Regions from separate parts of the Pandoraea thiooxydans genome, predicted to be linked through region 1. Evidence: predicted binding sites of a transcription regulator. Region 1 holds the regulator's gene; each other region holds the start of a gene.

What was found. The regulator sigma-54, encoded in region 1, starts transcription at its own class of promoters, with help from an activator protein. The targets are predictions, from matches to a motif close to TGGCANGNAANCTGCTTT.
Region 2: a site for sigma-54 is predicted at 2,453-2,470, ahead of prpB (methylisocitrate lyase). Genes of this name have one in related genera too.
Region 3: a site for sigma-54 is predicted at 2,268-2,285, ahead of PATSB16_RS03110 (acetyl-CoA acetyltransferase). Genes of this name have one in related genera too.
Region 4: a site for sigma-54 is predicted at 3,511-3,528, ahead of PATSB16_RS20485 (circularly permuted type 2 ATP-grasp protein). Genes of this name have one in related genera too.

Annotation. Positions count from the first base shown of each region.
Region 1 is NZ_CP014839.1:3,554,838-3,560,130, reverse strand. Features, by position in the region: gene rapZ (RNase adapter RapZ) at 1-52, opposite strand, end outside; gene PATSB16_RS16265 (PsiF family protein) at 187-465, opposite strand; gene hprK (HPr(Ser) kinase/phosphatase) at 554-1,522, opposite strand; gene PATSB16_RS16255 (PTS sugar transporter subunit IIA) at 1,566-2,021, opposite strand; gene hpf (ribosome hibernation-promoting factor, HPF/YfiA family) at 2,240-2,584, opposite strand; gene PATSB16_RS16245 (RNA polymerase factor sigma-54) at 2,707-4,194, opposite strand; gene lptB (LPS export ABC transporter ATP-binding protein) at 4,304-5,071, opposite strand; gene lptA (lipopolysaccharide transport periplasmic protein LptA) at 5,064-5,293, opposite strand, start outside.
Region 2 is NZ_CP014839.1:882,028-887,320, forward strand. Features, by position in the region: gene PATSB16_RS20795 (hypothetical protein) at 86-247, shown strand; gene prpR (propionate catabolism operon regulatory protein PrpR) at 283-2,274, opposite strand; gene prpB (methylisocitrate lyase) at 2,510-3,406, shown strand; gene prpC (bifunctional 2-methylcitrate synthase/citrate synthase) at 3,433-4,590, shown strand; gene PATSB16_RS04020 (bifunctional 2-methylcitrate dehydratase/aconitate hydratase) at 4,632-5,293, shown strand, end outside.
Region 3 is NZ_CP014839.1:697,900-703,192, forward strand. Features, by position in the region: gene PATSB16_RS03100 (TRAP transporter large permease) at 1-858, opposite strand, end outside; gene PATSB16_RS03105 (TRAP transporter substrate-binding protein) at 889-1,908, opposite strand; gene PATSB16_RS03110 (acetyl-CoA acetyltransferase) at 2,317-3,483, shown strand; gene PATSB16_RS03115 (acyl-CoA synthetase) at 3,480-5,099, shown strand; gene PATSB16_RS03120 (PPC domain-containing DNA-binding protein) at 5,096-5,293, shown strand, end outside.
Region 4 is NZ_CP014839.1:4,407,532-4,412,824, forward strand. Features, by position in the region: gene PATSB16_RS20470 (proteasome-type protease) at 1-183, opposite strand, end outside; gene PATSB16_RS20475 (transglutaminase family protein) at 270-1,064, opposite strand; gene PATSB16_RS20480 (alpha-E domain-containing protein) at 1,081-2,037, opposite strand; gene PATSB16_RS20485 (circularly permuted type 2 ATP-grasp protein) at 2,052-3,476, opposite strand; gene PATSB16_RS20490 (nuclear transport factor 2 family protein) at 3,774-4,250, shown strand; gene PATSB16_RS20495 (TetR/AcrR family transcriptional regulator) at 4,292-4,915, shown strand; gene PATSB16_RS21035 (hypothetical protein) at 4,896-5,120, opposite strand; gene PATSB16_RS20500 (DUF427 domain-containing protein) at 5,215-5,293, opposite strand, start outside.

The sequences.
Region 1 (5,293 bases):
GTGCGACCGATTTTCCCGAGCCGGAAATTCCCGTGATGAGGACGATTTTCATGGTCTGGTCTGAAGCGAAGCGCGATCCCCGTTGGTAACGAGTCCAACTCGCATGGTCAGTCTGGGCCGGTCGAAAAAAAGGGCAGCCGGGCTGCCCTTGCGATCGATGTGCGACCTACGAGGCGACGCACGGGTTCAGTGCTTGCCGCTCAGACATTCTTTCATGAAGGCCTTGCGCTCGTCACCCTTTTTGCCGGTGGCTTCCTTGTTGCAGGCTTTCATTTTCTCCTGCTGCGACATCGGCTTTTTGGCCGACAGGCATTCCTTCATGAATGCTTTGCGCTCATCGCCCTTTTTGCTGCCGGCCTGACGGTTGCATTCGGTCATCTTGCTTTGCTGCGAATTTTGCGCAAACGTCGGTGCGGAATAATAGAGGGGGGCAAGCAACAGCAGCATAGCCAAGACTTTCTTCATGGTTATCTCCTGACGTCGGTGAGGGGGGCGGCAAGCCGCGCAAGCATTACAGCATGAAAGGGCAGGGCGCGCAAATTCACCCGATGCGTCAAAGCAGCCTGCCTTGGGCTCCGCCGTCGGGCTCCTGCATTGCCAGTCGCTGGCGTTCCATGAAGTCCTGCAGGGTGTCGATGCCGCGCAGCTGCAAAATGGTGTTGCGCACCGCAGCCTCGACCAGCACCGCGAGGTTGCGGCCCGCAGCCACTTGCAGCGTGACCTTGCCGATCGGCAATCCCAGGACGTCGACGGTCTGCATTTCCAGTGGCAAACGCTGGAATTCACCATCCGGCCTGCGCACCAGCTGGACGATCAGCTTCAACTTCATTTTGCGCCGTACGGCGGTTTCACCAAAGATCGTCTTGATGTCGAGCAGGCCCAGGCCGCGCACTTCCAGCAGATTCTGTAAAAGCGGCGGGCAGCGTCCCTCGACGAAATCCGGGCCCAATCTGACAAAATCCACGGCGTCGTCCGCCACCAGTCCATGGCCGCGGCTGATCAGTTCCAGTCCCAGTTCGCTCTTGCCAAGGCCGGAGTCGCCAGTCAGCAACACGCCCATGCCGAGAATGTCGAGAAAAACACCATGCATCGTGCAGCATGGGGCGAAGACCCGGGAGATATACAAACGCAGGCTATCGATGACCGATGCGGTCGACAGCGGCGTGGTGAACAGCGGCGTGGACGAGCGGGTGCAGCGCAGCACAAGGTCGGGCGGCGCGGCCAGGCCGTCGGCGACCACCAGAAACGGCGGCTCGAGCGCGATCAGCTCGGTCATGTTGTGCTTGCGGTTTTCTTCGGAGAGGCGCTGGTAATACTTGAGTTCGGCCTCTCCGAGCACCTGGATGCGATTCGGGTGGATCAAATTCAGGTGACCGACCAGATCCGCGCTCGACGTGGCGTTGGAGACTGTCTCCGGAGCAAAGCCCCGTTCCCAGCCCTCGTGGCCGGCCAGCCAGCTCAGTTTGAGCGTGGCCGCATTGTCGTCGAAAATACTTTGGGCGTTAATGCCGTTCAGTTCCACCGTATTCCCTCTTGAGACGTGCTTGCCGTTGACGGGGGCGGCATCAAGGTTGCCAAGTGCTCAGGGCCTGATGAATGACTTCCGGCTCGGTAGCGCTGGCGAGTATCTCCCGCATCGAACGATCGGACAGTAACTGGGCAATTTCCGACAGAATTTCCAGGTGCTGCTGGTTCGCTTGCTCCGGCACAAGCAGGAAAAACAGCAAGGATACGGGTAACCCATCCGGCGCTTCGAACGGGATCGGATCGGCCAGGCGAATAAACGCAGCCAGCGGATGCTTCAGCCCTTTGATGCGCCCGTGCGGGATGGCGACGCCCTCGCCCAGGCCGGTCGAGCCGAGCCGTTCGCGGGCAAACAGATTGTCGGTCACAGCGCCGCGCGCTTGCCCGTGATTGTTCTCGAACAACAGTCCGGCTTGTTCGAAGACGCGTTTCTTGCTGGTGACATTCAGTCCCAGGACAATATTGGTAATAGGTAAAAGTTTGACTAGACGGTTCATCTTGTGATGCGGCGCTCAAATGGCGTGGAACCGAAACCCCGGGAATCGACCACGCATTATAGACCAGCGAGGCGTTGTCGCTCTCGGATCAATCTTATTGTGGCATGCATCCCGATTTGACGTATCCGGCGGATGTCTCGGCACATAAAGCAAAGGGCCGCTGCTGCGGCCCTGGTCACATGCCGGCGTTCTGGCCGGCGACTGCTCATTGATTGAATCTATTGAGGTAGATCTGGCGATTGATGTTTGATTGCTTCATGCTGATGCTCCTGAAGACGATCCTTGTGCCGAATCACCTGGCGGTCCAGCTTGTCGATCAGCATATCGACGGCAGCGTACAGATTGCCGTCGCAACTTTCTACGTATATATCCTTGCCCTTTAAATGCAGGGTGATTTCCGCCTTTTGCCGTTTCTCTTTTTCCTTATGGTTGTCGAGCGACAGTAGCACACTGACATCGATCACCTGGTCAAAGTGCCGGACCACGCGGTCCAGCTTGTTGACCACATACTCGCGCAACGCTGGCGTGATGTCGAGATGGTGTCCACTGATCTTGAGATTCATAGCTGCTCTCCTTGCTGGGGCGCCGCGGTGTTGGGTGTGGCGATTCAGTTGGCGGTTGCTTGCATCGTCACGGAATGAGCGCCGCGGCAGGGCGACCCCGATGCGGGTTAGCGCATCGGACCTTACAAAGATTTGCGCAAATTGACTGCCGGGATCCGTAACGCTTCGCGGTATTTGGCAACGGTGCGCCGTGCCACCACGAAACCCTGCTCACCCAGCAGTTCAGCTATGCGGCTGTCGGAAAGGGGGTTTTTGGACTCTTCTGCTCCTATCAGTTGCTTGATGAGGGCGCGAATGGCGGTCGAGGAGGCCGCCCCGCCGGTGTCGGTTGCCACATGGCTGCCGAAAAAATATTTCAGCTCGAACGTGCCGAACGGCGTGAGCATGTACTTGCTGGTCGTTACGCGTGAAATGGTCGATTCATGTAAGCCTAGCGTATCAGCAATTTCCCGCAAAACCAAGGGCCGCATGCCGATTTCACCGTGCGTGAAAAAATTCTTTTGCCGCTCGACGATGGCTTGCGCGACGCGCAGGATGGTATCGAAGCGTTGCTGAATATTCTTGATCAGCCAGCGCGCCTCCTGCAGTTGCTGCTGGAGATTGCCGGCGCCCGGGTCGTTGCGATTGCTGCGCAGAATCCGCGCATACATTTCGTTGATGCGCAGCTTCGGCATGATCTCCGGATTCAACTCCGCGTGCCAGGTCTTGCCTGACTTGCGCACCAGGACGTCCGGAATGACGTAGTCCGTGGTGGGGCCGCCATAAGCCGAGCCGGGGAATGGATCGAGCGCGCGGATCGCTGCATGAGCCGCGCGCAATTCGGCGTCGCTCGCGCCGAGCAGGCGTTTGAGTCGAGTGAAGTCGCGGGCCGCCAATAACTCGAGATGGTCCTGCACGATCCGCAGCGCCAGCGCCCGGACTGCATTGGCCGGCTGGCGCTGCAACTGCAGTTTCAGGCATTCCGCGGCGTTGCGCGCGCCCACGCCCGCCGGATCGAAGCTTTGCAGCAGGGCCAGTGCGGCATTCAGTTCCTCGGTTTCGAGCTCGAGCTCCGACAACAGCTCATGCTGGATTTCATCCAGCGTAATTCCCAGATAGCCGTCTTCATCGAGGGATTCGATCAGGAAGCCCACCAGGGCACGGTCCCGTTGGCTGGCCTGGGTCAGATTCAGTTGCGCGAGCAGATGTTCGCGCAGGCTGGTCTGGTCGACATGCAGTTGCGGCTGTGACGCGTCGTCGTCGTCCTGGGCGTTGCCATTGCGACTGAAATCGTTGAGCGTCCAGTCGCCGGCGGTGTCCCGCAGGGGTTCGCCATAATCGCTGCCGTCCTGGTCGCCGCCGCCCTCGGGCGATGCCGCTTCGCGGCTGCCGCCAAGCGGTGGCTCGGCGGCGGATGCGCCGCGCTCGCTGCGCAAGGAACCGTCGGTGTTGACGCGAACCGAGCCCGAGAGCCAGTCGTCGGCCTGCTCCAGCATCGGGTTTTGTGTCAGCGCGTGTTCCACTTCCTGCTGCAGCTCGAGCGTCGACAGTTGCAGCAAACGGATCGATTGCTGCAACTGAGGGGTCAGGGCCAGATGCTGGGAGGTGCGTAGTTGAAGCGTCGGTTTCATATCGTATCCTGGTTCAATTGTAGAGGCTTTGCCAGGACAAGGGAACCGATGCGCGCACCAGCGCGGCGGCGTGTTCGGGGAGGCGTGGCGGGGGACGTGCCCGCACCCATTACATGCGGAAGTTCTCGCCCAGATAAACGCGCCGCACGCTCTCGTCGGCGACGATCTGGTCAGGCGTGCCGGCGGCCAGCACGCTGCCTTCGCTGATGATGTAGGCGTGGTCGCAGATGCCGAGCGTCTCGCGTACGTTGTGGTCGGTGATCAACACCCCGATGTTGCGATCCTTGAGAAACCGCACGATACGCTGAATCTCCAGCACGGCGATCGGGTCGACACCGGCGAACGGCTCATCCAACAGGATGAAGCGCGGCCGAGTGGCCAGCGCCCGCGCGATTTCGACGCGGCGGCGCTCGCCGCCGGACAGCGACATCGCCGGATTGGCGCGCAAGTGCGCGATCTGCAATTCGTCGAGCAACGATTCGATGCGCTCGTCGATGTCTTTCTTGGGCAGCGTCTTGCCGTCGTCGCCGTTTTGCAGTTCAAGCACTGCGCGGATGTTTTCCTCGACACTCAGTTTGCGAAACACCGAGGCTTCCTGGGGCAAATACGATAAACCGAGTCTGGCGCGCCGGTGAATCGGCATGTCGCTCAACAGGGTGTCGTCCAGGCTGATCTGCCCCGCGTCGGCCGGCACCAGTCCGACGATCATGTAAAAAGAGGTCGTCTTGCCGGCGCCGTTGGGACCAAGCAAGCCGACCACCTCGCCGCTTTTTACATCCAGCGAAACGTCTTTGACGACAGTGCGCGTGCCGTAACGCTTTTTCAGGTTGCGTACGGTCAGGACGCTCTTGACGGGCTGTTGGGATGGGCTATTCACGCGGATTGCCGAGACTGTTGGAGGGTTTCAGGGCGGTGCCGGCCCCGCTCGGCGCCGCGGCACCCGGGGTGCTGGCGGTTTTTGGCGCCAGGGTAGCCCGCACGCGGCCGCCCGGGTTGTTTTCGCTGACCTGGTCTTTGCCGCCGACGGCCGTATAGACTTCGTTATACGTGTCGTAAGTGATCACGCTGCCATGCACCTCGTCCATCACCTTGGCGCCGG
Region 2 (5,293 bases), 1.8 Mb from region 1:
TGCCACGCGACGCCAGCGGGCGACTTCAATCACGGAAAATCTGACCTAAAATGTAACGGTGGTGCCTGAATGAAAGGAGGTTGCCATGTCTGGAATCGGGCTGTGGATGATGGTCATTGCGTTGATCGTAAGCTTCGCGCTCGGCATGATGGTCGACTACCTATGGGTCAGCCACGCCGGCGAAAGTACGTCGCACAAGCGCATGGACTGGCATCATCTGAGAGACCGCATGCGTCACGGTCATTAAGCGCCTGGTCGCCCGGCTGTTGACGAACCAACGAGTCAATCGCCGGGCGACTCGCGCAGCCTTCGCCATAGTGTCGAGCGGCTGATTCCCAGCCGTCGGCACACTTCGTCGCGATCGCCCCCGCACTCGGCGAGCATCGCGCGGATCAGGTTGCGCTGGCTCCGCTGGCTGATATCACGCAGTCCGCGCGACACTGAGCCGGCCGATGGCGCGGCAGACTCGGAGTTCGGGCCGAACAGCTCCGGGGCAATGTCGAGCCACCGCATCGAGCGCAGCGCCGCGACGTCGGGCAAAGCCGCGCATGACACGGCGATGCGCTCGAGCACGTTTTCCAGCTCGCGCACATTGCCCGGCCACGCGTAGTTCTGCAGCAGCGGCTCGAGTTCGGCCAGCAGTTGCGCGGCGCCGAGTTGCGCGCCGGCGCGGGTCAGTGCGCGCTCCAGCAGGCGGTGCGCCAGCATCGCGATGTCGCCGCGGCGCGCGTGCAACGGCGGCAACGTCAGGCGCAAAATATTGAGCCGATAGTAGAGATCTTCGCGGAAGTCGCCCTGCGCCACCAGCGCGCGCAGATCGCGGTGGGTGGCGGCAATCACCCGAACGTCGAACGGGATCGGCTCGTTCGCCCCCAGCCGCAGGACTTCTCGTTCCTGCAGCACGCGCAACAGGCGCGTCTGCAGCGGCAGTGGCATTTCGCCGATTTCGTCGAGAAACAGCGTGCCATTGTGCGCGGTCTCGAAAATCCCGGCCTTGCCGCCGCGCCGCGCGCCAGTAAACGCGCCTTCCTCGTAGCCGAACAACTCGCTCTCCAGCAGCGTCTCCGGAAATGCCGCGCAATTGATCGCGACGAACGGGTAGTCGGCGCGCCGGCTGGCATTGTGGATGCCCTGCGCGACGAGTTCCTTGCCGGTGCCGCTCGCGCCGTCGATCAATATCGTCGAATCGGTCGCGGCGTAGTGCCTGGCGAGCGTGCGGATGCGCTCGATCGGGGGCGACGTGCCGACCAGATCGTCGAGCCGGTAGCGGGCCACCAGATGACGAGGCCGATGGCGCGAGCGCAGCGAACGGTCGATCCGGCTGACCGCCAGCGAATCCTGGCAGGTCAGCACCGCGCCGGTCAGCACGCTCTGCTCGCGCAGGGGGATGCGATTGACCACATAGGTCTTGCCAAGCAGCGGCACAATGGTTTCCAGTTCGGCCTCGCCGCTGGCCAGTGTGCGCTGCAGGCTGAGTTCGGGCGCGACGCTGCCCAGCGTGCGGCCGGTCAGCGAGGTGCCGGCCTCCAGGCCAAGCATGGTCAGCATCGGCGCATTGATCGATTGAATGCGCTCGTTGGTGTCGACCGCGATCACCCCATCGCGCAGGTGGCGCAGGATCGTGTCGAGCCGCTCGCGTCGCCACGCTTCGATGCGGCTAAAGCGTGCGACTTCGAGCGCGGTTTCGAAGGCCGCGTGCACCGAGTCATGCGAATAGAGAAAAATGCCCGCCATGCCGCTCTTCTCGGCCAGTTCCGTCACCAGCCCCGGCCCGACCACCGCCTCGATGCCGCGCTGGCGCAGCATTTGCACCAGATCCTCGGCATCCTGGGCATTGCGGTAAGACCACTGGCCGACGTCGAGCCCGAAGGCGTTCTTGAAACGCTCGAACTCCAATACCGGCCGCGCATACGACACCAGCGCGATACGCGACGAAATGCGGCGCGCGCGCGCCAGCGCCTGCATCACGTCGAAACCGGTGACCTTGACCAGCACCACCGGCAATGCCAGGCGCTCGCGCAGATAGGCGCCGTTCGACCCCGCCGCGATGATGCCGTCGACCGTGCCCGCCGGTTGCGCGGCCAGTTCGTCGATCACCTCGTCGTAGCCCTTGTCGATGATCTGAATATCGGCGGCCGCTGCGTACTCCGGCACGATGTCGCGGTACAGCGCGCCCAGTTTGCTGATGCCCACCGCCCATAGCGTCGGCTTGCGCGACGTTGTCGCAACGGGACGTGTCAGGGACGACAGTGGCGGCGCGGGCAGGGTAGACATGAGTTCAAAGAGGGCCGGAAAACCCGTTCAGGATAGCACGTGAAATTTCAAATTTGCATTTTGAGATTTCAAAATTGAAATGGATGGGCATTGCCAACCTTCCAAACAGCTCATCATGCGCAAAAATAACTCAATGGAAATAATGCGTTAGCGTTTTACCCAGCGGTACGGTGTGTGATGGCACAGCTCTTGCTGAATATCGATCATTTCGTCACCCTGTGTTCGGAGAAGTCTCATGACAACATCGTCATCCGGTTCCGCCGGCGCGAAATTTCGCGCCGCGGTGCAAACCGAGCTGCCGTTGCAGATCGTCGGCGCAATCAACGCCAACCATGCCTTGCTGGCGCAGGCCGCCGGCTTCAAAGCAATCTACGTTTCCGGCGGCGGTGTGTCGGCCGGCTCGCTGGGTTTGCCCGACCTGGGCATTTCGACGCTCGACGACGTGCTCACCGACGTGCGGCGCATCACCGATGTATGCGACCTGCCGCTGCTGGTCGACGTCGACACCGGCTTCGGGCCGTCGGCGTTCAACATCGCGCGCACCGTCAAATCCCTGATCAAGTTCGGCGCCGGCGCCATGCACATCGAAGACCAGGTCGGTGCGAAACGCTGCGGGCATCGACCCGGCAAGGCGATCGTCAGCCAGGAAGAAATGGTCGATCGCATCAAGGCCGCTGTCGATGCGCGCACCGACCCCGATTTCGTGGTGATGGCGCGCACCGACGCACTGGCCGTCGAAGGGCTGTCGGCCGCCATCGACCGTGCCTGCGCCTGCGTCGAGGCGGGCGCCGACATGATCTTCCCCGAAGCCATGACCGAACTGTCGATGTACCGTCAATTCGTCGACGCGGTGAAGGTGCCGGTACTGGCCAATATCACCGAATTCGGCGCCACCCCGCTGTTTACGGTGGATGAATTGCGCAGTGCCAATGTCAGTCTGGTGCTCTATCCGCTGTCGGCGTTCCGCGCCATGAACAAGGCCGCCCAGAACGTCTATCAGGCGATTCGCCGCGACGGCACGCAGCAGGCCGTGCTCGACACCATGCAGACGCGCGCCGAGCTGTATGAAAGCATCGGCTACCACGTCTACGAACAGAAGCTGGACGCGCTTTTCGCCCAGCAAAAAGCCTAAGCACCCACTTTGATCTGGAGGATTCCATGAGCGAAAACACTGCCGCCGCCGGCTTCAAGCCGAAGAAATCCGTCGCGCTGTCCGGCGTCACCGCTGGCAATACCGCGTTGTGCACCGTCGGCCGCTCGGGTAACGACCTGCACTACCGCGGCTACGATATTCTCGATCTGGCCGAGCAATGCGAATTCGAGGAAGTCGCCCACCTGCTGGTGCACGGCAAGCTGCCCACCGGCACCGAGCTGGCCAGCTACAAGCGCAAGCTCAAAGGGCTGCGCGGCCTGCCAGCGAACCTGCGCGCGGCGCTCGAACAGATTCCCGCCAGCGCGCATCCGATGGATGTGATGCGCAGCGGCGTGTCGTTGCTGGGCACCATCCTGCCGGAGAAAGACGATCACAACCTGCCTGGCGCTCGCGATATCGCCGACCGCCTGATGGCCAACCTGGGCAGCATGCTGCTGTACTGGTATCACTACAGCCAGCACGGCCGCCGCATCGAAGTCGAAACGGACGACGACAGTATCGGCGGACACTTCCTGCACCTGTTGCATGGCACCGTGCCCAGCGAACTCGCGGTACGCGCAATGCACACCTCTCTGATTCTGTACGCCGAGCACGAATTCAATGCCTCCACCTTCACCGGGCGGGTAGTGGCCGGCACCGGTTCGGACATGTACTCGGCGCTGACCGGTGCGATCGGCGCACTGCGCGGCCCCAAGCACGGCGGCGCCAACGAAGTGGCGTTCGAGATCCAGCAGCGCTACGATACGCCCGACGAGGCGGAGGCCGACATCCGCCGCCGTGTCGAGGCCAAGGAAGTGATCATCGGTTTTGGCCATCCGGTCTACACCATCAGCGATCCGCGCAATGAAGTCATCAAGCGTGTGGCGCGGCAACTGGGCGAGGCGCAGCACAACCTGAAGATGTACGCGATCGCCGAGCGGCTCGAGAGCGTGATGGCCGAAGTCAAGAAGATGTTCCCCAACCTCGACTGGTTCTCGGCGGTGAGCTATCACCTGTTGGGCGTGCCCACCGCGATGTTCACTCCGCTGTTCGTGATCGCGCGCACTTCCGGCTGGAGCGCGCATATCATCGAGCAGCGCGTCGACAACAAGATCATTCGGCCCAGCGCGAATTACACTGGCCCCGAAAACCTGAAGTTCGTGCCGATCGACCAACGCGGTTGAGCGGCGCGCCGGATTACGATTTTTTTGACTGAAGAGAAACCATGTCTGCTGCCATTTCATCCGTTCGCCCGGCACCCGATCAGGTGCTGGTCGACATCGTCGACTACGTGCTCAATTACGAGATCAAGAGCGACGCCGCGTGGGAAACCGCGCGCTATTGCCTGATCGATACGCTCGGTTGCGGCCTCGAGGCGCTCTCGTACCCGGCCTGCACCAAGCTGATGGGCCCGATCGTGCCCGGCACGGTGGTGCCCAACGGCGCCAAGGTGCCCGGCACGCAGTTCCAGCTCGATCCCGTGCAAGCGGCCTTCAACATCGGCGCGATGATCCGCTGGCTCGATTTCAACGACACCTGGCTGGCCGCTGAATGGGGCCATCCGTCCGACAATCTGGGCGGCATCCTCGCCACCGCCGACTGGCTCGCGCGCAATGCCGTCGCCAACGGGCAGCAGCCCCCGACCATGCGCGCGGTGCTCGGCGCGATGATCAAGGCCCACGAAATCCAGGGCTGTCTGGCGCTGGAGAACTCGTTCAACCGCGTCGGGCTCGATCACGTGCTGCTGGTGAAAGTTGCCTCCACCGCAGTGGTCGGACAACTGCTGGGCCTCACGCGCGACGAGCTGCTCAACGCCGTGTCGCTGGCTTTCGTCGACGGGCACAGCCTGCGCACCTACCGCCACGCCCCCAACACGGGCAGCCGCAA
Region 3 (5,293 bases), 1.6 Mb from region 1:
GCCGCGCACATGGCCCAGCAGCGCGGCCATGAAATCGATCAGGCTGCGCGCCATGCCGCTCATCTCGATCAGCGCGCCGAGCAGTACGAACAGCGGCACGGCCAGCAGGATCAAGCTAGACATGCCTTCGTCCATGCGGCTGACCACGATCTGCAACGGCGCCTGCGTGGCCAGCGCGAGATAGGCCAGCGTAGCCGTGCCGAAGGCAAAGGCGATCGGGATGCCGCCGGCCACGCACAATCCGACCAGCACCACGAAGAAGATGATCAGGTTGTAATTGCCCATGGCCAGCAGCAGCGGCCGTCCGAACCACAGACCGGCCCCGATGGCCGCGATCACCGCCAGGCCCAGCCAGAATTGCTTGAGCGTCGCATGCCGTGCCATGCGGGCCACGGCTGCCAGCAACATCAGCGCGGTGCCCACCGGCAGCGCGGCGGCACGCCAGCCATCGGGCAGGCCAAGCGCCGGCGTGGTGATCGGCATTTGCTCCTTCGCGTGCTGATAGGCCGGCACGATAATCATGGCGACGAACACGCAAACCACCAGCGCCGCCATCGTCTCGAACCAGCCGCGCCACTTGTCCGGCATGCGGTTGACGATTGCCGACAGGCGCATGTGCTCGCCCCGATCCAGCGCCACCACCGCCCCCAGCATCGAGAGCCAGATGAACAGGATCGATGCGAGTTCGTCGGACCAGATCAAGGGGTTGTCGAGCACGTAACGAAAGATCACGCCGGTAAACAAAATGACCGTCTCGGCGATCACCAGCAAAACCGCCACCGCTTCCGTGACTCGCATCACGGCGCGGTTGGCGGTATCGAACCAGCGAGCAATCGCACGCGTGGGTTCTGCCTGCATCGGCTCGGCTCGCATGGACGTCGCCTTCATTTACGCAAGTTTCCCGGTGTATTTTTCCAGCAGCGTCCAGGCCTGGTCGCCGAACTTCTTGTGCCAGTCGGCATAGAACCCGGCGCTGCGCAGCGTGTCGCGGAAGCTGTCGGCGTCGACATTGTTGAATTGCAGGCCCTTGGCCTTGAGGTTTGCCTCCAGCGTGTCGTTGAGCTTTTTGACGTCGACGCGCTGTTTCAAGCCGGCCGCGTTGACGTTGGTGCGCACGATTTCCTGCAGATCCTTCGGCAGCTTGGCGAACGAAGCTTTATTGCCCAGGAACCAGAAGCCATCCCACATGTGGTTGGTCATCGAGCAATATTTCTGAACTTCGTAAAGCTTGGCCGTGGAGATGATCGCCAGCGGATTTTCCTGACCCTCGACGATATGCGTTTGCAGCGCCGAATACACTTCCGCGAAGTTGATGCTCGCCGGCGCCGAGCCGAATGCGCGGAACATCGAAGTCCACAGCGGGCTCGGCGGGACGCGAATCTTCATTCCTTTGAAATCGGCCGGCGTTTTGATCGGATGGGTGCTGCTGGTGGTTTGCCGGTAGCCGTTGTCCCAGATCTTATCGAAGGCGAACACCGAGGTCTTGGCGATTTCGCCGCGCACGTGAGCGCCGAGATCGCCGTCCATGGCGGCCCAGACCTGGCTGTAATCCTTGAACGCGAAGCCAATGCCGCTGATCTGCGCGGCCGGCACCAGCGTGCCAAGAATCAACGGCGACAGCGTGAAGTAATCGATCGCGCCGGAGCGGATTTGCGACAGCATGTCGCTGTCCGAACCGAGTTGATTGTTCGGGAATATCTGCAGATCGATACGGCCCTTCGACTGCTCGGCGATATTTTTGGCCATTTCCCGCGCGCGGATATTCATCGGGTGCGTGACGGGCAGGTTGTTAGCGTATTTGAGCGTGAATTCCGCTGCGTAGGAGTTGCTCTGATACAGGCCCGTGGCGGCGGCGGCCGACGTGGCGGCCATGATCTTCATGAAATTGCGACGATCCATCTGGCTCATGCTGGGTGTCTCCTGATTTTTTGCGTTGTTGGTGACGCGATCGGTGCCGCGCCGGGTCGAGCGACTGTTACCGCACGGTCATCTTACGCAAATTGGGTGCCAGTCAGGAATAGCTGGAGGGAAAACCCTTACATTGTTAAGTAATATTGGATGACAACCAGGGTATATCGTGACGTTTGCGCCGACGCGGGCGCGGCACACGGTGCCTGTCGCATCCCGCCGATCCGCGCCGGGATGCGACAGGTGTCGCAAACCAGGCGACAGGTGTGTCGGACATGAGACACATGTCCGCCGGCGCGTGACATGTACGGGCCGGCCGCGGCGCCGGATGTCGGCCCGTCGTTCCCGCTCGAGCGGCCTGGCATCGAACTTGCATCGAGTAGCGCCACATCCCATAAGGAGACTCGCATGACCACTGCCTGCCTAACCGGCTGGAGCCACTCCCAGTTCGGCAAACTCGACAACCTGCCGGCCGAAACGCTATTGGGCGATGTTGCCGCGGCGGCGTTGCAGGACGCCGGACTCGACCCCGAACAGATCGACGCGATTTTCGTCGGCACCTTCAACGGCGGCTTCCTTTACCAGGACTTTCCTTCTTCGCTGGTATTCAACCGGTTGCCCGCGCTGCGCTTCAAGCCCGCCGTGCGCTGCGAGAATGCCTGCGCGACCGGGTCGGCGGCGCTTTATGCCGCGCTCGACGCGATCGACAGCGGGCGCGCGCGCCACGCGCTGGTCATCGGCTTCGAAAAAATGACCGAGCTGCCCACGCGCGAAGTCGGCGACATTTTGCTCAAATGCTCCTATGCAAGCGAGGAAGCCGGCACGCCGGGCGGCTTTGCCGGGGTTTTCGGGCAGATCGCTCAAACCTATTTCGACCGCTACGGCGATCAGTCCGACGCGCTGGCGCGCATTGCCGCCAAAAATCATCGCAACGGCACGCACAACCCCTATGCGCATTTGCGCAAGGACTTCGGCTACGACTTCTGCCGCAACGTCTCCGAGAGGAACCCGGTGGTGGCCGGCCCGCTCAAGCGCACCGACTGCTCGCTGGTGTCGGATGGCGCTGCCGCGGTGGTGGTCAGCGCCGGCGAGGCTGCGCGCGGCATGCGTCACGCGGTGCGCTTTCGCGCCGCCCAGCAGGTCAACGACTATCTCCCGCTGAGCCGGCGCGACCCGCTGGCCTTCGAGGGCGGCGAGCGAGCCTGGCGCGGTGCGTTGGCGCAAGCCGGCGTATCCCTGAAGGACCTGTCGCTGGTCGAAACGCATGACTGTTTCACGATTGCCGAGTTGATCGAATACGAGGCGATGGGACTGGCGCCACGCGGTCAGGGCGCGCGCGTCGTCGCCGAGGGGCTGACTGAAAAGGATGGACTGCTGCCGGTCAACGCCTCGGGCGGGCTCAAAGCCAAGGGGCATCCGATCGGCGCGACCGGGGTATCGATGCACGTCATGGCGGCCATGCAGCTTACCCACAGCGCTGGCGAGATGCAGATCCCCGGGGCGCGCCTGGCGGGCGTGTTCAATATGGGCGGCGCAGCGGTGGCCAACTACGTCAGTATTCTCGAGGCGGTTTGACCGTATCCAGGACCAGGAAAGAAAAGAAAGCGAATCAAATGCTCAAGAAAGTCATGAATCTGGGGCGGTTGCTGTCCGACGTGGCGCGCCGTTATCCCGACGAACCCGGCCTGATCATCGGCGAGCGTCAATGGAACTGGGGTGAAATCGATGCGCGCGTCAACGCCGCGGTGGCGGCGCTGCGCGAGCTCGGCGTGCGCCAGGGCGACAAAATCCTGGTGCACTCGCGCAACAACCTGCCGATTTTCGAGAGCGCCTGGACCGCGTTCAAGCTCGGCGCCGTCTGGGTGCCGACGAACTTCCGCATCACACCGGCCGAGGCTGCCTATCTCGGGCAATCGAGCGGCGCCAGCGTCATGCTCTACGACCAGGGTTTCGAGGCGCACGTCGACGCAGTGCGCGCCGCCGCGCCGGGGCTCGAGCACGTCATCGCGATCGGCGCGCCGCGTCCCGGCGAGCACCATTACGAAGACCTGCTGGCGCGCCATGCGGGCGCCGCTGCCGCCGAGGCGGAAGTCGAGCATGAAGATCCGCTCTGGTTTTTCTACACGTCCGGCACCACCGGCCACCCCAAGGCCGGCATGCTCTCGCATGGGCAGATGGCGTTCGTGGTGACCAATCACCTGGCCGACCTGATGCCGGGGTTGACCCATCGCTGCCGCTCCATCGTGGTGGCCCCGCTCTCGCACGGCGCGGGCATTCACGCCATCGTCAATACCGCGCGCGGCGCGGCCAGCATTCTGATGCCTTCGGAAAAACTCGAACCCGAAGCGCTCTGGCAGGCCGTCGAGCGGTACCGGGTCGACAATATGTTCACGGTACCGACCATCGTCAAAATGCTGGTCGAGCACGAGTCGGTCGACCGCTACGATCACAGCTCGCTGCGTCACGTCATCTATGCCGGCGCACCGATGTACCGGGCCGACCAGAAGATCGCGCTGCGCAAGCTCGGCAAGGTGCTGGTGCAGTACTACGGACTGGGCGAAGTCACGGGCAACATCACCGTGCTGCCGCCGTGGCTGCATACCGACGACGATCAATCGCCCGATGCCCGCCTGGGCACCTGCGGGCAGCCGCGCACCGGCATGGAAATCGCCATTCTCGACGAGCAGGGCAAGCGCCTTGCCCCGTTCGAGACCGGCGAGATCTGCGTGCGCGGGCCGGCCGTGTTCATGGGCTATCACAACAACCCGGAAGCCAACGCCAAGGCCTTCAAGCATGACTGGTTCCATACCGGCGACATTGGTCACGTCGATGCGCAGGGCTTCCTGTACATCACCGGGCGTGCCTCCGATATGTACATCTCGGGCGGATCGAACGTCTATCCGCGGGAGATCGAAGAAGCCCTGCTGACCCATCCGGCGGTATCGGAAGTGGCCGTGCTGGGCGTGCCCGATCCCAAGTGGGGTGAATCGGGGCTGGCGGTGGTCGTGCCCAAGGCCGGCATGAATGCGCAAGCCACCGACCTGCTGGGCCATCTCGAGGCGCGCATCGCCAAGTACAAATGGCCGCGCCGCTTCGTTTTCTGGGACACCATGCCGAAGTCGGGCTACGGCAAGATCGTCAAAAAGCAGATCAAGGCGTTGCTGGAAGAGCGCGGAGACTTTCGCCTATGACGCCCCGGCAGCCTTCTCCATTTGCACATAACGGTCCGCCGTTGCTGCCGCGCATCGTCGATTGCGTGCTCGAAGGGCGGCACGAACTGCGTGTATCGGTGCCCAGCGGCGCCAACCTCGGGCAGGCCTTGCGCCAGGCCCTGGCGCGGTATGCGCACGGCGGCGGAGTCGGGCGCCTGTGCGCGGGCACCGCG
Region 4 (5,293 bases), 850 kb from region 1:
CAGGCGCACCGCCTGCGTGATGGCCAGGTTACCGGCCGAGAGCAGCACCAGCACGCGCTCCCCGGCGCGCTCGAACACGGTCATTTTGCGGAACGTGCTGACATGATCGACGCCGGCATTGGTGCGCGAATCCGACAGAAAAACCAGGCCGGCATCGAGCCGCATGGCCACACAGTAAGTCATAACAAACTCAACGAGACGAATCGGCGCATTTTACTCCGTTCCCGCGGGGCGCACGGCGTGTCCGTGCCGCCCGGCGCGCGCGTTTTCTATTGATCGAGGCTGTCGACCGAGACCTTTACGCTCAGATGCTCGGTGGCACCGCCCACGCGCATGCCGCGCACCGGCGCGGCCGAATCGTAGTCACGGCCGATAGCCAGTCGGCAATAGTTGCCGCTGGCGTAGCGCGCATGGGTGACGTCGACGCTTACCCAGCCGTAGCCGTCGAGCCATACGTCGGCCCATGCGTGGCTTGCCGCGTGCGGCACGTCGCCCGGATCGATATAGCCGCTCACATAGCGCGCCGGCACGCCGTGCGCGCGACAGCAGGCCAGCATCAGATGCGCGTGATCCTGGCACACGCCGCGGCCCAGCGCCAGCGCGTGCGAGGCAGAGCTGGTCACCTCGGTTACGCCCGATTCGTATTCGACCCGGCCCAGGATGGTTTCGGCCAGCCGAAGCAGGTCTTGCGGGGTGTTGAATGCGGTGCCCGCCGAGAGCGCGAGAATGGTGTCGTCGGCCTCGGTCAGCCGGGTGGCGCACGTGTACTGCAGCAGCGGCAGACGCCCTTCGCCTTCGTCCAGGCGGCCTTCGTTCAGCGGGGTGGTTTCCACTTCACCGACGGCGAGCAGGTAGATGCTGTCATGCGGATGGTGAATCACCAGCGTGTGCATGGTGTTGCCGAAAGTATCCTCGGCCGGCGTGAGCTTGTCCGGCGCGGAAATGCGCCAGTCGATCACGCGCTGATGCACTTCGGTGCGCGGCGTCAGGCGCAACTGCTGGATGGTGTAATAGCCCTGCGCCGCGTATCGATACGTTGTCTCATGGCGGATTTTCAGGCGCATGATGGGTCGGTTCGCATTAAGAGGTCAGGGGAATCAGGAAAGTCTGGCTGACCTTGTTCCCCAAAATATACATGCGCTCAAGAAAATCGGTGAGATATGTATGCATGCCCTCGGCCAGGATCTGATCGATATCGGTGTAGGTCAATTCGGCCCGCAGCTTGCCGGCATACCGCTCGCAATCCTGCGACAGGCGATTGCGCACCACTTCGATGTTCTGGCACACCCCGTTGAGGGCGGCCAGTAGGGAACGCGGCATGCGCGGATTCAGAATCAGCAGTTCGATCACCCGCTCGGGCGTGATCACGTCGCGATACACCTTGCGGTAGATCTCGAAGCCCGACACCGAGCGCAGCACCGCCGCCCAGTAGTAGAAATCGGTCGGGTGGGTCGGGTCCTCGTCGCCACGCATGTCCTGCTGCGCTTCGTGAAATCGCACATCGAGCATGCGCGCGGTGTTGTCGGCGCGCTCCAGATAAGTGCCCAGCCGCATGAAGTAATACGCTTCGTCGTGTAGCGAAGTGCCCACGCTGACGCCGCGCGAGAGATGCGAGCGGAACTTCACCCACTCGAACAGATGCTGTGCGTCGCGCTCGAGCAGGTCGTCGGCCAGCAATTTGCGAAACTCCAGCCAGGTGTCGTTCAGGGTTTCCCACAGCTCGGTAGTCAGCGCGCCACGTACCGCGCGAGCGTTCTCGCGCGCTGCGGCGATGCAGTTGTAAATGCTCGACGGATTCTCTGGGTCGCGCACCATGAAATCGACTACCGCCGGGCCGCTCAGGCGGTTGTGGCGTGCCTGAAATGCCGTCTCCAGCTCGGAAATGCGCAAGATCGCCTGCAAGCCCTGTTCCTCGCTGGCGTTCGATTGCGGCAGCAGGGCGTTCTGCAAATTGACGTCGAGCATGCGCGACGTATTCTCGGCGCGCTCCATGTAGCGCGCCAGCCAAAACAAATGATCTGCGGTACGGCTGAGCATAGTGTGCCTGCGAGTTATTTTTCGAGGACCCAGGTGTCCTTGGTGCCGCCGCCCTGGGATGAGTTGACGACCAGCGAGCCTTCGGTGAGCGCGACCCGCGTCAGGCCGCCGGCCACCATCGACACGGTCTTGCCCGAGAGCACGAATGGCCGCAGGTCGATGTGCCGCGGCGCGATGCCGCTCTCGACAAAGGTCGGGCAGGCCGACAGCGCCAGCGTGGGCTGGGCAATGTATTTGTCGGGATGCGCCATCAACTGCGCACGAAACGCCTCGATCTGAGCCCGCGTCGAAGCCGGCCCGACCAGCATTCCATAGCCGCCCGCACCGTGCACTTCCTTGACCACCAGCTCGGGCAGATTGGCGAGTACGTAGCTCAGTTCGTCCGGCTTGCGACACTGGTAGGTCGGCACGTTATTCAGAATCGGCTTCTCGCCAAGATAGAACGACACCATGTCGGGCACGTAGGGGTAGATCGACTTGTCGTCGGCCACCCCGGTGCCGATTGCGTTGGCCAGCGTGACGCGTCCGGCGCGGTAGACCGATAGCAAGCCGGGCACGCCCAGGGTCGAGTCGGCGCGAAACGCCAACGGATCGAGAAAATCGTCGTCGACTCGCCGGTAGATCACGTCGACCCGCTGCGCGCCTTGCGTGGTGCGCATGAACACCGTGTTGTCCTCGACAAACAGATCCTTGCCCTCGACCAGCTCGACGCCCATTTGCTGCGCCAGGAAGGCATGCTCGAAATAGGCCGAGTTGTAGATACCCGGCGTCATCACCACTACCGTCAGCGCGTCGCTGCTGCCTTGCGGCCCGACCGCGCGCAGCGTGTCGAGCAGCAGGTCAGGGTAGTGCGCCACCGGCGCGATGCGGTTTTGCGCGAACAACTCGGGAAACAACCGCATCATCATCTTGCGGTTCTCCAGCATATACGACACACCCGAAGGCACGCGCAGGTTGTCCTCGAGCACATAGAACTCGCCATTCTCGCCGGTGCCCGCGCGTACCACGTCGATGCCCGCGATGTGCGCGTAGATGCCGCCCGGCACGTCCACGCCCTGCATCTCGGGCCGGTATTGCGCATTGGTGAAGATCTGCTCGGCCGGGATGATGCCGGCGCGCACGATTTCCTGGTTGTGATAGATGTCGTGAATGAAACGATTGAGCGCCTTGACGCGCTGCTGCAACCCGGTCTGGAGCGTCTTCCATTCGTGTGCCGGGATGATGCGCGGAATCAGATCGAACGGGATCAAGCGCTCCGCGCCCGCATCGTCCCCATACACCGCGAAGGTGATGCCCACGCGCCGGAACACCAGGTCCGCTTCGGTGCGCTTGCGTATCAGTGTGTCTGCCGACTGGCGCTGCAGCCAGTCGCGGAAGTTGTAATAGTGCCGCCGCACTTCCCCGGATTCGCTCGCCATTTCGTTGTAGCTCACCGTCATATCTGACCTCCTTGGCGCCGATAGATCCAGTATCGATGCAATACCCGTGCCTGGCAAGCCCCGAAACTCCCGATGGATTTGTTGCCAATTTGCACCGAAAATGCGTATTGATGCCTCGGAGCCGTGCATGCGGGCCGCCCCGTTATTGCGAATTTGGTCAATGAGCCGGCTTGACGGGTTCTGCCGGCGCAGGGCATGAAGCCCATTTGACATGGTGGAACGATCGTTCTACCATCGCAACTCAATACCGCATTTTCCGTGCGTCAGCACGCCCTGCGTTCTTCCTTCCGAGGTGAAATGATGTCGACCGAATCGCGCCCGCCGTTGCCGCCGTTCACGCTTGAAACCGCCACACAGAAGGTGCGGCTTGCCGAAGATGGCTGGAACACACGCGATCCGCAGCGCGTGTCGCTCGCTTACAGCACCGACAGCCGCTGGCGCAACCGCGCCGAGTTTGCGGTGGGGCGCGCCGAGATCGTCGCTTTTCTCACGCGCAAGTGGGCGCGCGAGCTCGACTACCGGCTGATCAAGGAACTGTGGGCGTTTGGCGGCAATCGGATCGCCGTGCGTTTTGCCTATGAATGGCACGACGACGCACAGAACTGGTTTCGTTCGTACGGCAACGAGAATTGGGAGTTCGACGAACAAGGTCTGATGGCGGTACGCCACGCCAGCATCAACGACCGCCCGATTCGCGAATCCGAGCGGCTCTTTCATTGGCCGCAGGGGCGCCGGCCGGACGATCATCCCGGCCTGAGCGATCTCGGCCTGTAAGCGCCTTGCCTGCGGCCCACGGCATTCTCTCCGAGCAAGCGATGAAGCAGACATCCGTCGCCGGTCCGCGCGAGCGTCTGCTCGACGCGGCCGAGCAACTCATCTATGCATCGAGCATCCATGCTACCGGCGTGGATGCGATCGTGCGCCAGTCAGGCACCGCGCGCAAAAGCTTCTATACGTACTTCGCTTCGAAGGAAGACCTCGTGGCGCAGGCGCTGCGGCGTCGCGACGATCGCTGGATGGCCTGGTTCGAGCACGAAACACTGCGTTCGGCCCCGCAACCGGCCGCGCAGTTGCTCGGCATGTTCGATGTGCTGCGCACCTGGTTTTGCCGCGACGACTTCCATGGTTGCGCATTTCTCAACGCGGCCGGGCAGATCGCGCCGTCGGACACCGCCATACTCGACGTCTCGCGTTTGCACAAGCAGCGCTTGCTGGCGTTCATCGAAAGCCTGTGTCGCGCGGCGGGCGCAGCCGACGCCGCCGCGCTGGCGCGCCAGTTGCTGCTGCTGGTCGACGGCGCGATCTCGGTGGCGCTGGTCAGCCGCCAGGCCGATGCTGCCGGCGACGCACGACGTGCGGCCGAGTGTCTGCTGGCAGCCATGTTGCCGAAGCCTGCCGCACCCGGTCGGAAGCCGAAAGTCACGAGGCGAGAAAAGTAGGATAGCGAATCAATTCAACATTCCGTCGCGGGAAAATTTCATTGATGCCGGCGTCGGCCAGCAGGCCGGCTTGCAGCGTCTTGCCGAGCGGATTTTTCATGCCATCGAGGATGGCGGCATCTGGCGTCGCGGGGTGCGGATGGATACCCAGAGAGTGGGGCGCGGCCGGCGAGCGCCAAAAAAAGAACCCGCCTAGGCGGGTCAATGGAGTTCACCCGTACGGTCAAGAGCGGGCATATTTAGTATAGCGCGCTCTCACGCAATATAAAGGAAAAGATGGAGACGGCCGCCTCTACGGGTCACTCGACGACTTCGACGCCGCGCCAAAAGGCGATATAGCCTCGAATCTGGGCGGCGGCCTGCTTGGGCTCCGGGTAG